Regions from separate parts of the Streptomyces sp. NPDC048370 genome, predicted to be linked through region 3. Evidence: riboswitches for the same ligand, from Rfam matches in the RefSeq annotation. Region 3 holds a riboswitch; each other region holds the start of a gene.
The links. A riboswitch is a leader RNA that binds a small molecule or an ion and turns the genes downstream of it on or off. The one in region 3 is predicted to bind cobalamin.
Positions count from the first base shown of each region.

Region 1 (3,269 bases), on a different contig from region 3:
TGTCGCCGTCACGTGTGAAGATCGCCACGCCGTTGCCGTAGAGGTGCTCGCTCGGCAGTCGCAGGGCCTCCTCGTAGTCGGCGGCGCGGACCACGCAGAGCACGGGGCCGAAGATCTCCTCCTGGTAGACGCGCATCTCCGGGGTGACCCGGTCGAAGAGGGAGGCCCCGGCGAAGAAGCCGCCCTCGTGCCCGGGGAGGACGAAGTCGCGTCCGTCGACGACGAGTTCGGCGCCCTCCTCGACCCCGATGCCGACGTACGTACGGACCCGTTCGACTGCGTCCGGGCCGACCATCGGGCCGAAGTCGGCGTCCGGGTCGTCGCTGCGGCCGATCCTCAGCGCGCCGATGCGCTCCTTCAGCCGGGCGACGAGGGCGTCGGCGGTCTCCTCGCCGACGGGGACGGCGACCGAGATGGCCATGCACCGCTCGCCGGCCGAGCCGTACCCGGCGCCGATGAGGGCGTCGACGGCCTGGTCGAGGTCGGCGTCCGGCATCACGATCATGTGGTTCTTGGCGCCGCCGAAGCACTGGGCGCGCTTGCCGTGGGCGGCGGCGGTGGCGTAGACGTGCGCGGCGACGGGGGTGGAGCCGACGAAGCCGAGGGCGGCGACGCGGGGATCGTCGAGGAGGGTGTCGACGGCTTCCCTGCCTCCGTTGACGACGTTGAGCACGCCGGGCGGCAGCCCCGCCTCCAGGAAGAGTTCGGCGAGCCGCAGCGGTACGGACGGGTCGCGTTCGGAGGGCTTGAGGATGAAGGCGTTTCCGCAGGCCAGGGCGGGGGCTGCCTTCCAGAGCGGGATCATCGCGGGGAAGTTGAACGGGGTGATCCCTGCGACGACGCCGAGGGGGGCGCGCAGGGAGTGGACGTCGATGCCGGTCCCGGCGTTGTCGGTGAACTCGCCCTTGAGCAGGTGCGGGATGCCGGCGGCGAACTCCACGACCTCCAGGCCGCGTTGGAGGTCTCCGTGGGCGTCGGCGACGGTCTTGCCGTGCTCGGAGGAGAGCAGCCTGGCCAGGTCGTCCTTCTCCTGCTCGACCAGCTGGAGGAAGCGCAGGAGGACCCGGGCGCGGCGCTGCGGGTTCCAGGCGGCCCAGTCGCGCTGCGCCCGGGCGGCGTCCGCGATGGCGGCCTCGGTCTCGGCCCGGTTGGCCAGCGGCACGCGGGCCTGGACCTCGCCGGTGTTGGGGTCGTACACGTCGCCGTAGGACCCCGAGGTTCCCGGGGTGTGCCTGCCGCCGACGAAGTGGGTCAACTCGCGTACGGGGGTGGTGTCTTGTGCGCGGACCATGAATGCCTGCTCTCGTCAGGTGATCCGGATGGCGCGCCGGAGGACCACCGCGACCGCGCGCACGCCGGGAGGCGTGGGCGGGACGGTGGGGGGTGCGGCGCGAGAGCGCGAATGGCGGAGGCGCCGTCAGGTCCTGACGGGCCTGCGGTGGTGGGATCCTTCTCGACGGACTCCTCGACGGGCGGGAGCCCGTCGGCCGGATCCGCTGGGAGTGTGCGGGCGCACCGATGCCATGCGTGTCAGCTCCATCCTCGTGGACAACACGGAACATCCCGCGGCCGGTATCCTGACTCCCGGATCAGCGCGCGCCGTCCGCCTTCCCGACAGCGGACTGTCAGTGGCGTGCTGCTCGACGGCGTACTCCCCGGTCACAGTGGCGGGACCGCGCCGGAATCACACCGGCTTCCCTGCACCGCGGGCCTTCGCCGCGACTATATAGTTGGACGTCCTAGTAAATCCACCCCCGGGCGGGTGATCACCCGCGGCTCCATCCCTAGAACGGATGCCGTCGGCGCTTCAAGACCTACCCGCAATGGGCAAGGTCACAGCGGTGCCACGACTACCGTTTGAGCGAGCTGACCTAACATCCGAGCATGACTGTCCTTCCCGACGACGGGCTCTCCCTAGCCGCCGAATTCCCCGACGCATCCCGTGAACAGTGGCAGCACCTGGTGGCCGGGGTGCTGCGCAAGTCGGGCAAGGACGTCGAGGGGCCGGCGGCCGAGGACGCCCTGTCCACCGCCCTGGAGGACGCGCTCCGCGTCCGTCCCCTCTATGCCGCCGAGGACACCGCCCCCGAGCCCGGCCTCCCCGGTTTCGCCCCGTTCGTCCGGTCCGGCCGCGCCGAGGGCAACACAGCCGGCGGCTGGGACGTACGCCAGCGACACACGACCCCCGACGCCCCGACGGTCCTCGCCGACCTGGAGAACGGCGTCACCTCGCTCTGGCTGGTGGTCGGCGAGGGCGGCTTCCCCGTCGGGCGTCTGGGCCAGGTCCTGGAAGGCGTCTACCTCGACCTCGCGCCCGTCGTCCTCGACGCGGGCCAGGACGTGGAGGAGGCCGCGCGGGAACTGCTGCGGCTTTACGAGGAGCGGGGCGTCGCCCCGGAGGCGGCGCGCGGCAACCTGGGGGCGGACCCCCTCGGCCTGGAGGCCCGCACGGGCCGGCCGTACGACTTCTCCCCCGCCGCCGGGCTCGCCCGGCGCTGCGTCGAGGAGTACCCGGGCCTGCGGGCCCTGACCGTGGACGCACTGCCGTACCACGAGGCCGGCGGCTCGGCCGCGCAGGAGCTGGGGTGCGCACTCGCGACCGGCGTCACGTACCTGCGGCAGCTCACGGAAGCGGGACTCACGGTCGAACAGGCCCTCGGGCAGCTGGAGTTCCGGTACGCGGCCACCGCCGACCAGTTCCTCACGATCGCCAAGTTCCGTGCCGCGCGCAGGCTCTGGGCCCGGGTGGCCGAGGTCAGCGGGGCGAGCGGCGCGGGCGCGCAGCGCCAGCACGCGGTGACATCCCCGGTGATGATGTCCCGCCGCGACCCCTGGGTGAACATGCTCCGCACCACCGTGGCCACCCTGGCCGCGGGCGTGGGCGGCGCCGACTCCGTCACCGTACTGCCCTTCGACCACGCGCTCGGCATGCCGGACGCGTTCGCGCGGCGCATCGCCCGTAACACCTCGACCATCCTCATCGAGGAGTCGCACCTCGCACGGGTCATCGACCCGGCGGGCGGCTCCTGGTACGTGGAGCGCCTGACGGACGAACTCGCCCACGCGGGCTGGGAGTTCTTCCAGACGATCGAGAGCGCGGGCGGCCAGGCCGCCGCCCTGCGCTCCGGGATGATCGGCGACCGGCTCGCCGAGACCTGGTCGGCCCGTAGCGCCAAGCTCGCCAAGCGGCGCGAACCCGTCACCGGTGTCAGCGAGTTCCCGAACCTCGCCGAGAAGCCCGTCATCCGCGAGCCCGCGCCCGAGCCGCC
Region 1 covers NZ_JBICYI010000001.1:622,716-625,984, forward strand. Annotated here, with positions in the region: gene ACGFYP_RS02625 (CoA-acylating methylmalonate-semialdehyde dehydrogenase) at 1-1,291, opposite strand, end outside; cobalamin riboswitch at 1,550-1,736, opposite strand; gene ACGFYP_RS02630 (methylmalonyl-CoA mutase family protein) at 1,885-3,269, shown strand, end outside.
Region 1: it holds a riboswitch for cobalamin, as region 3 does, so the genes downstream of both, ACGFYP_RS02625 (CoA-acylating methylmalonate-semialdehyde dehydrogenase) here and cobN (cobaltochelatase subunit CobN) in region 3, are expected to answer to the same signal.

Region 2 (3,269 bases), on a different contig from region 3:
GTCTTCTGCCGTGCGAAGGCGAGCCAGCGCAGGATCTGCGGGTCGATGTCCCGCTCGGCGGCGGCGTCGAGGGGGACGTGCAGCAGGGAGCACGAGGCCGCCACGTCGACCCGGTCGGCGAGACCGAGCAGGGTGCCGAGGGTCGTCAGGGACTTCGCGAGGTCGTTGACCCAGATGTTGCGGCCGTCGACCACGCCGGCGACCAGGCGCTTGCCGGGCAGCCCGCCGACAGCCGCGAGCGCCTCCAGGTTGGCGCCGGCGGAGCCGGTGAAGTCGAGCGCGAGCCCCTCGACCGGTGCCTTGGCGAGGACCGGCAGGGCCTCGCCGAGCCGGTCGAAGTACGAGGCGACCAGCAACTTGGGCCGGTCCGTGCGGCCACCGAGCTCGCGGTAGACGCGGGCGGCGGCGTTCAGCTCGGCCGGGGTGCGGTCCTGGACCAGCGCGGGCTCGTCGAGCTGCACCCACTCGGCGCCCGCGGCCCGCAGGTCGGCGAGGACCTCGGCGTACACCGGCAGCAGCCGGTCGAGGAGCGTCAGCGGGTCGAAGTCGGCGGCCACCCCGGGCGCGGGCTTGGCGAGGAGCAGATAGGTCACGGGGCCGACGAGGACCGGGCGGGCGGTCAGGCCGAGGGAGAGGGCCTCCGTCAGCTCGGCCACCTGCTTGGAGGAGTCGGCCGTGAAGACCGTGTCCGGACCCAACTCGGGGACCAGATAGTGGTAGTTGGTGTCGAACCACTTGGTCATCTCCAGCGGCGCGACGTCCTGCGTACCGCGCGCCATGGCGAAGTAGCCGTCGAGCGGGTCGGCGGAGACGGCGTCCCGGTGGCGCGCGGGGATCGCGCCGACCATCACGGTGGTGTCCAGGACGTGGTCGTAGAGGGAGAAGTCGCCGGTCGGCACCTCGTGGACGCCCGCCTCGGCGAGTCGGCTCCAGTGGGTGCGGCGCAGTTCGGCGGCGGTGGTCCGGAGGGCGTCGGCGGTGACGCGGCCCTTCCAGTACCCCTCGATCGCCTTCTTCAGTTCCCGGTGCTGCCCCTGACGGGGGTAGCCGTACACGGTGGCCCGTGCTGCCGCGGCTGCGGGCTTGGTGGTCACGGAGATCTCCTTCGCGAGATGAATCCCTGAGATCCCGGCGACGGGACGAGAGCGCGAAGGGGTGACCGACCGGACGGCCTACCTCGCGCCGTACGCGCGGGTCTCCGTCTGGTGTGGTCGCCGACCCGCCCTCGAGGTCACCGGAATGTCCGCGCACGCATGGTCCGTACGCGGGCAGATGGCAGGTCTTCGGACTCGCGGGCACGTCCTCCACGGGGGAGGACACCTAGTGGCCGTCGCTTCCCAGACCCGTACGGGTCCAGTGCGTATGACGGCGGTCGTTCCCGCTCACCGCTGCGGGGCAGTCCCGGATTTCCACCGGGTTCCCTCTTACGACGCATCCCGTCCGGCTGACGGGGCGAACCAGCTGCACCGGCCACCCTAAGGGGCTGTCCAGCGCTGTGCCGGGAGATGTCCACCATACGGATGGTGAGGTGAGACACCTTGCCGGTCCGCCCGTCGGTCCGCCCCGTCGGTCCGCCCCGTGGTTCCGGGCTCAGCCCCGGCCTGCGTACGGGTGGAAGCCCCGGCCCGTCTTGCGGCCAAGGAGACCCGCCTCCACCATCCGCTGGAGCAGCGGAGGCGGCGCGTAGAGGGGCTCCTTGAACTCCTCGTAGAGCGACTCCGCGATCGAGGCGACGGTGTCGAGACCGATGAGGTCGGCCAGCTTCAGCGGGCCCATCGGGTGGGCGCAGCCCAGCTCCATGCCGGCGTCGATGTCGGCGGCGGTGGCGAAGCCGGACTCGGCCATGCGGATCGCCGAGAGCAGGTAGGGCACGAGCAGCGCGTTGACGACGAACCCGGCCCGGTCCTGCGAACGGACGACCGTCTTGCCCAGCGCGTCCGTCGCGAAGCGCTCCACGCGGGCGACCGTGTCCGGCGCGGTGTGCAGCGAGCTCACGACCTCCACCAGCGGCAGCACCGGCACGGGGTTGAAGAAGTGCAGCCCCACCACCCGGTCGGCGCGGCTCGTGGCCATGCCCAGGCGCATCACCGGGAGCGAGGAGGTGTTGGTCGCCAGGACGGCCGACGGGTCCTCGACGATCTTGTCGAGGCGGGTGAACACCTCGGTCTTGGCCTCCGCGTTCTCGACGACGGCCTCGATGACCAGCTGCCGGTCGGCAAGCTCCTCCAGATCGCCGGTGAAGACGATCCGGGCGAGCGCGTCCCGCGCGGCGGCCGGCTCCAGCTTGCCCCGCCGAACCGCGCGGTCGAGCGATGCGGTCACCCGCTCCCGCGCGGCCCGGGCGGCCACGGCGTCCGTCTCGCAGACGATCGTGTGCCGTCCGGCCCGCGCGCAGACCTCCGCGATGCCCGCCCCCATCTGGCCGCCGCCGACCACTCCGACGCGGGTGATCTCGTCGGCGTCGGCGATCGCGGCACCCGTGCTCTCGGCTTCCGCGATCGCGGCACCCGTGCTCTGGGAGCCCGTGATCCCGGCGCTCATGAGCGGGGCTCCGCGTGGCGCACGAGGTGGCGGGAGTAGGCGTCCGGGGTGAAGAAGAGCGGCAGTTCGCCGCTGAGCGCGTTCCGTTCGAAGAGCGCCCGCACCTCCTCCACCGGGGCCCAGGGGTACGCGGCGCCGAGCGCGGCGAGCTCCTCGTCGAGGAGTCCGACGACCGTCTCCCGGTCGATCAGCCGGTGCCGTACCCACTGCCAGATCTGGACGCGGGCGATCTCGGCGGTCGCCGCGTCCTCCATGAGCCCGTCGAGTGCGACGGCACCCTGACCGCGCATCCAGGCCGCGAAGTAGCCCAGGGCGACCGCGATGTTCGTGCGGATGCCCTCCGGGGTGGGCGGTCCGCTGATCCGGCGTACCGACAGCAGGTCCGCCGGGGTCACCTCGACGTCGTCCCGTGTCCGGTGGATCTGGTCCGGGAGGTCGCCGAGCACGCCGTCGAAGACCTCGCGGCAGACCGGGACGAGACCGGGATGGGCGACCCAGGAGCCGTCGAAGCCGTCCTCCGCCTCCCGCTCCTTGTCGAGCCGGACCTTGGCGAGCGCGGCCTCGTGGGCGGCGGGGTCCTTGCTCGGCACCTGCGCGGCCATGCCGCCGATGGCGTGCGCGCCCCGCTTGTGGCAGGTGCGCACCAGGAGTTCGGTGTAGGCCCGCATGAACGGCGCCGTCATGGTGACCTTCGCCCGGTCGGGCAGGAGGAAGTCGGTGCGGTGGCC
Region 2 covers NZ_JBICYI010000001.1:613,995-617,263, reverse strand. Annotated here, with positions in the region: gene metE (5-methyltetrahydropteroyltriglutamate--homocysteine S-methyltransferase) at 1-1,094, opposite strand, end outside; cobalamin riboswitch at 1,257-1,477, opposite strand; gene ACGFYP_RS02595 (3-hydroxybutyryl-CoA dehydrogenase) at 1,591-2,541, opposite strand; gene aceB (malate synthase A) at 2,538-3,269, opposite strand, start outside.
Region 2: it holds a riboswitch for cobalamin, as region 3 does, so the genes downstream of both, metE (5-methyltetrahydropteroyltriglutamate--homocysteine S-methyltransferase) here and cobN (cobaltochelatase subunit CobN) in region 3, are expected to answer to the same signal.

Region 3 (3,269 bases):
AGGGCGGGCAGCCGGTCGACGCCCGCCCCGGCGACGACGACGCCGCGCCAGGGCGTGAGCCGCACCTCGTCGGCGGGGAGCAGGGCCCGCAGCTGGGCGGCGGTGAGACGCCCGAGGGGCGCGAGCACGGAGAGGGCGGAGGGGCCGAGGACGCCTGGGGAGGGGGGAGGGGCTTGGGGGAGTTCCGGCGCGGGTACGGGCTCCGCCGTCACCTCCGACTCCGCCACGTCCACCTCGTACCCCTCCGGGAGTTCCCGGACCCGCCAGGCCCCGGTCCCGGCCTTCCGCGCGGCGGCCAGGAACCCGCCCGCCACCGCCAGGGCCGCGCCGGGCGCGTCGGAGCTCGCGAGCCGGACGGCTCGCCCGCCGACGTGCAGCTGCGCCTCGCCGCCGTCCACTGCGACCAAGGTCACATCCCCGCCGAGCCCGGCGACGTCACCGCGCCCGTCGTCGAGGACGAAGAGGAATCGGCCGGAAAGTGCCGCCGCCCAGGGCGCGGCGCACAGGAGCGCGTCCAGCTCGCGGGCCCACAACTGCACGTTGGCGGCGCCGAGTCCGTCGAGGCCCGAGGCGGGGGAGGCGACGATGTTGCGGACGCGTTCGTGGGTGGGCGAGGGCAGCAGGCCCGCCTTGGCGAGGAGCGCCGCGAGCTCCGCCCCGCAGTCGTCGGCGAGGCCGCGCAGCTCGGCGTTGCCGCGTGAGGTGATGCTGAGCCGTCCGTCGCCCAGGGTCTCCGTGGCGTCCGCCAGGATCTCGACCTGACGGGACGTCAGACGACCTGCGGGCAGGCGGAGTCGGGCGAGGCGGCCGTCGTCGGCGGAGTGCAGGCGCAGCGCCCCGGGGCACGCGTCGCCACGGTCCCGTATGCGAGGTTCGCCCGGGTCGGGCGTCGGGGGCGGGGTGGGCGGCATGGCGGCGAGCATACCGACGGGCCACCGGGCGGCCACCAGGTGCGATCCGGCCGACGCGGCGACCGAGCCACCGGGCGGAAGCGTGCCGGACGGGGCGGCAGACCCCGGGCGGAAGCGTGCCGGACGCGGCGGCAGACCCCGGGCGGAATCGGGCAGGACGCGGCGGCCGGCCACCGGGCGGAAGCGGGCCTCGCACACCATCCCGCCCACAGCTCGCACCCGATCCGCCCGCAGCTCGCGCACGATCCCGCACGCAGCTCGCGGCCCATCCCGCCCGCAGTGTGATCCGGCCGACTCCGCCACCCGACCCGGCCCGTCGACCTCACGATCTACTATGCAGATCGGCATGGGGTCCCAGGACCCCGGGGAGGAAGCCCGGTGAGAATCCGGCGCGGTCCCGCCACTGTGAGCCAGGTCCCGCGAGGGACCGGGTGAGTCAGGAACTCCTGCCGTCCACACGACCACCCGGGGCGCGGACAACCCCGAGGAAGGCCTGCGCACGCATGCGAATTCTGTTGCTGTCGCACTCCGACACCGACCTGCTCAGCGCCCGCGCGGCCGGCGGTCCGGTCGAGTACCGGTTCGCCAACCCCTCCCGGCTCTCGCCGGACGACCTGCCCGGGCTCCTCGACGGCGCCGACCTCGTCCTCGTACGGCTCCTCGGCGGTCTGCGGGCCTGGGAGGACGGCCTTCAGGCCCTGCGGACGGCGGAGAAGCCGCTGGTCGTGCTCTCCGGCGAACAAGCCCCCGACGCCCAGCTGATGGAGGCCTCCACCGTCCCCGTCGGCGTCGCCACCGAGGCGCACGCCTACCTGGCGCACGGCGGCCCGGCCAACCTGGAGCAGCTCGCCCGGTTCCTCTCCGACACCGTGCTGCTCACCGGCCACGGCTTCGAGGCCCCGGCCGCCGCGCCGACCTGGGGTCCGCTGGAGCGCGAGCCGCGCGTCACGGACGGCCCCGTCGTCGCCGTGCTCTACTACCGCGCCCACCACATGAGCGGGAACACCGCCTTCGTCGGCTCGCTCTGCGAGGCGATCGAGGACGCCGGCGCCCGCGCCATGCCCCTGTACGTCGCGTCCCTTCGCGCCCCCGAGCCGGAGCTGCTCCGCCGCCTGCGCGGTGCCGACGCGATCATCACCACCGTCCTCGCGGCCGGCGGCACCAAGCCCGCCGAGGCGCAGGCCGGCGGCGACGAGGACGCCTGGGACGCGGGCGCGCTCGCCGCCCTCGACGTACCGATCCTGCAGGCGCTCTGCCTGACCGGTTCGCGCGCCGCCTGGGAGGAGAACGACGAGGGGCTCTCGCCGCTGGACGCCGCGAGCCAGGTCGCCGTGCCCGAGTTCGACGGCCGGCTCATCACCGTCCCGTTCTCCTTCAAGGAGATCGACGAGGACGGGCTGCCCGCGTACGTCGCCGACACCGAGCGCGCCGCCCGGGTCGCCGGGATCGCCGTCCGCCACGCGCTCCTGGGGTACATCCCGAACGCCGAGAAGAAGCTCGCCCTGGTCCTCTCCGCGTACCCGACGAAGCACTCCCGGATCGGCAACGCGGTCGGCCTGGACACGCCCGCCTCCGCGGTCGCGCTGCTGCGCCGACTGCGGGAGGAGGGTTACGACTTCGGCCCGGTCGAGGAGATCCCCGGCCTTGTCTCCGGCGACGGCGACGAGCTGATCTACGCCCTGATCGAGGCCGGTGGCCACGACCAGGACTGGCTGACCGAGGAGCAGCTCGCCCGCAACCCGGTCCGCATCCCGGCCGCCGACTACAAGCGCTGGTACGCGACCCTGCCGCAGGAGCTGCGGGAGGCCGTCGAGGAGCACTGGGGCCCGGCACCCGGCGAGATGTTCCTGGACCGGTCCCGCAATCCGGAGGGCGACATCGTCCTCGCCGCCCTGCGGCGCGGGAACCTGCTGATCCTCATCCAGCCGCCGCGCGGCTTCGGCGAGAACCCGATCGCGATCTACCACGACCCCGATCTCCCGCCGTCCCACCACTACTTGGCCGCCTACCGCTGGATCGCGGCGCGCGCCGAGGACGGCGGCTTCGGGGCGGACGCGATGGTCCACCTCGGCAAGCACGGCAACCTGGAGTGGCTGCCGGGCAAGAACGCGGGCCTGTCGGCCGCGTGCGGCCCGGACGCGGCGCTCGGCGACATCCCGCTGGTCTACCCGTTCCTGGTCAACGACCCGGGCGAGGGCACGCAGGCCAAGCGGCGCGTGCACGCGACCCTCGTCGACCACCTGGTGCCGCCGATGGCCCGCGCCGACTCGTACGGCGACATCGCGCGCCTGGAGCAGCTGCTCGACGAGTACGCGCAGATCTCCTCCATGGACCCGTCCAAGCTGCCCGCGATCCGCG
Region 3 covers NZ_JBICYI010000003.1:410,192-413,460, forward strand. Annotated here, with positions in the region: gene ACGFYP_RS09225 (cobalamin biosynthesis protein CobG) at 1-923, opposite strand, end outside; cobalamin riboswitch at 1,239-1,378, shown strand; gene cobN (cobaltochelatase subunit CobN) at 1,415-3,269, shown strand, end outside.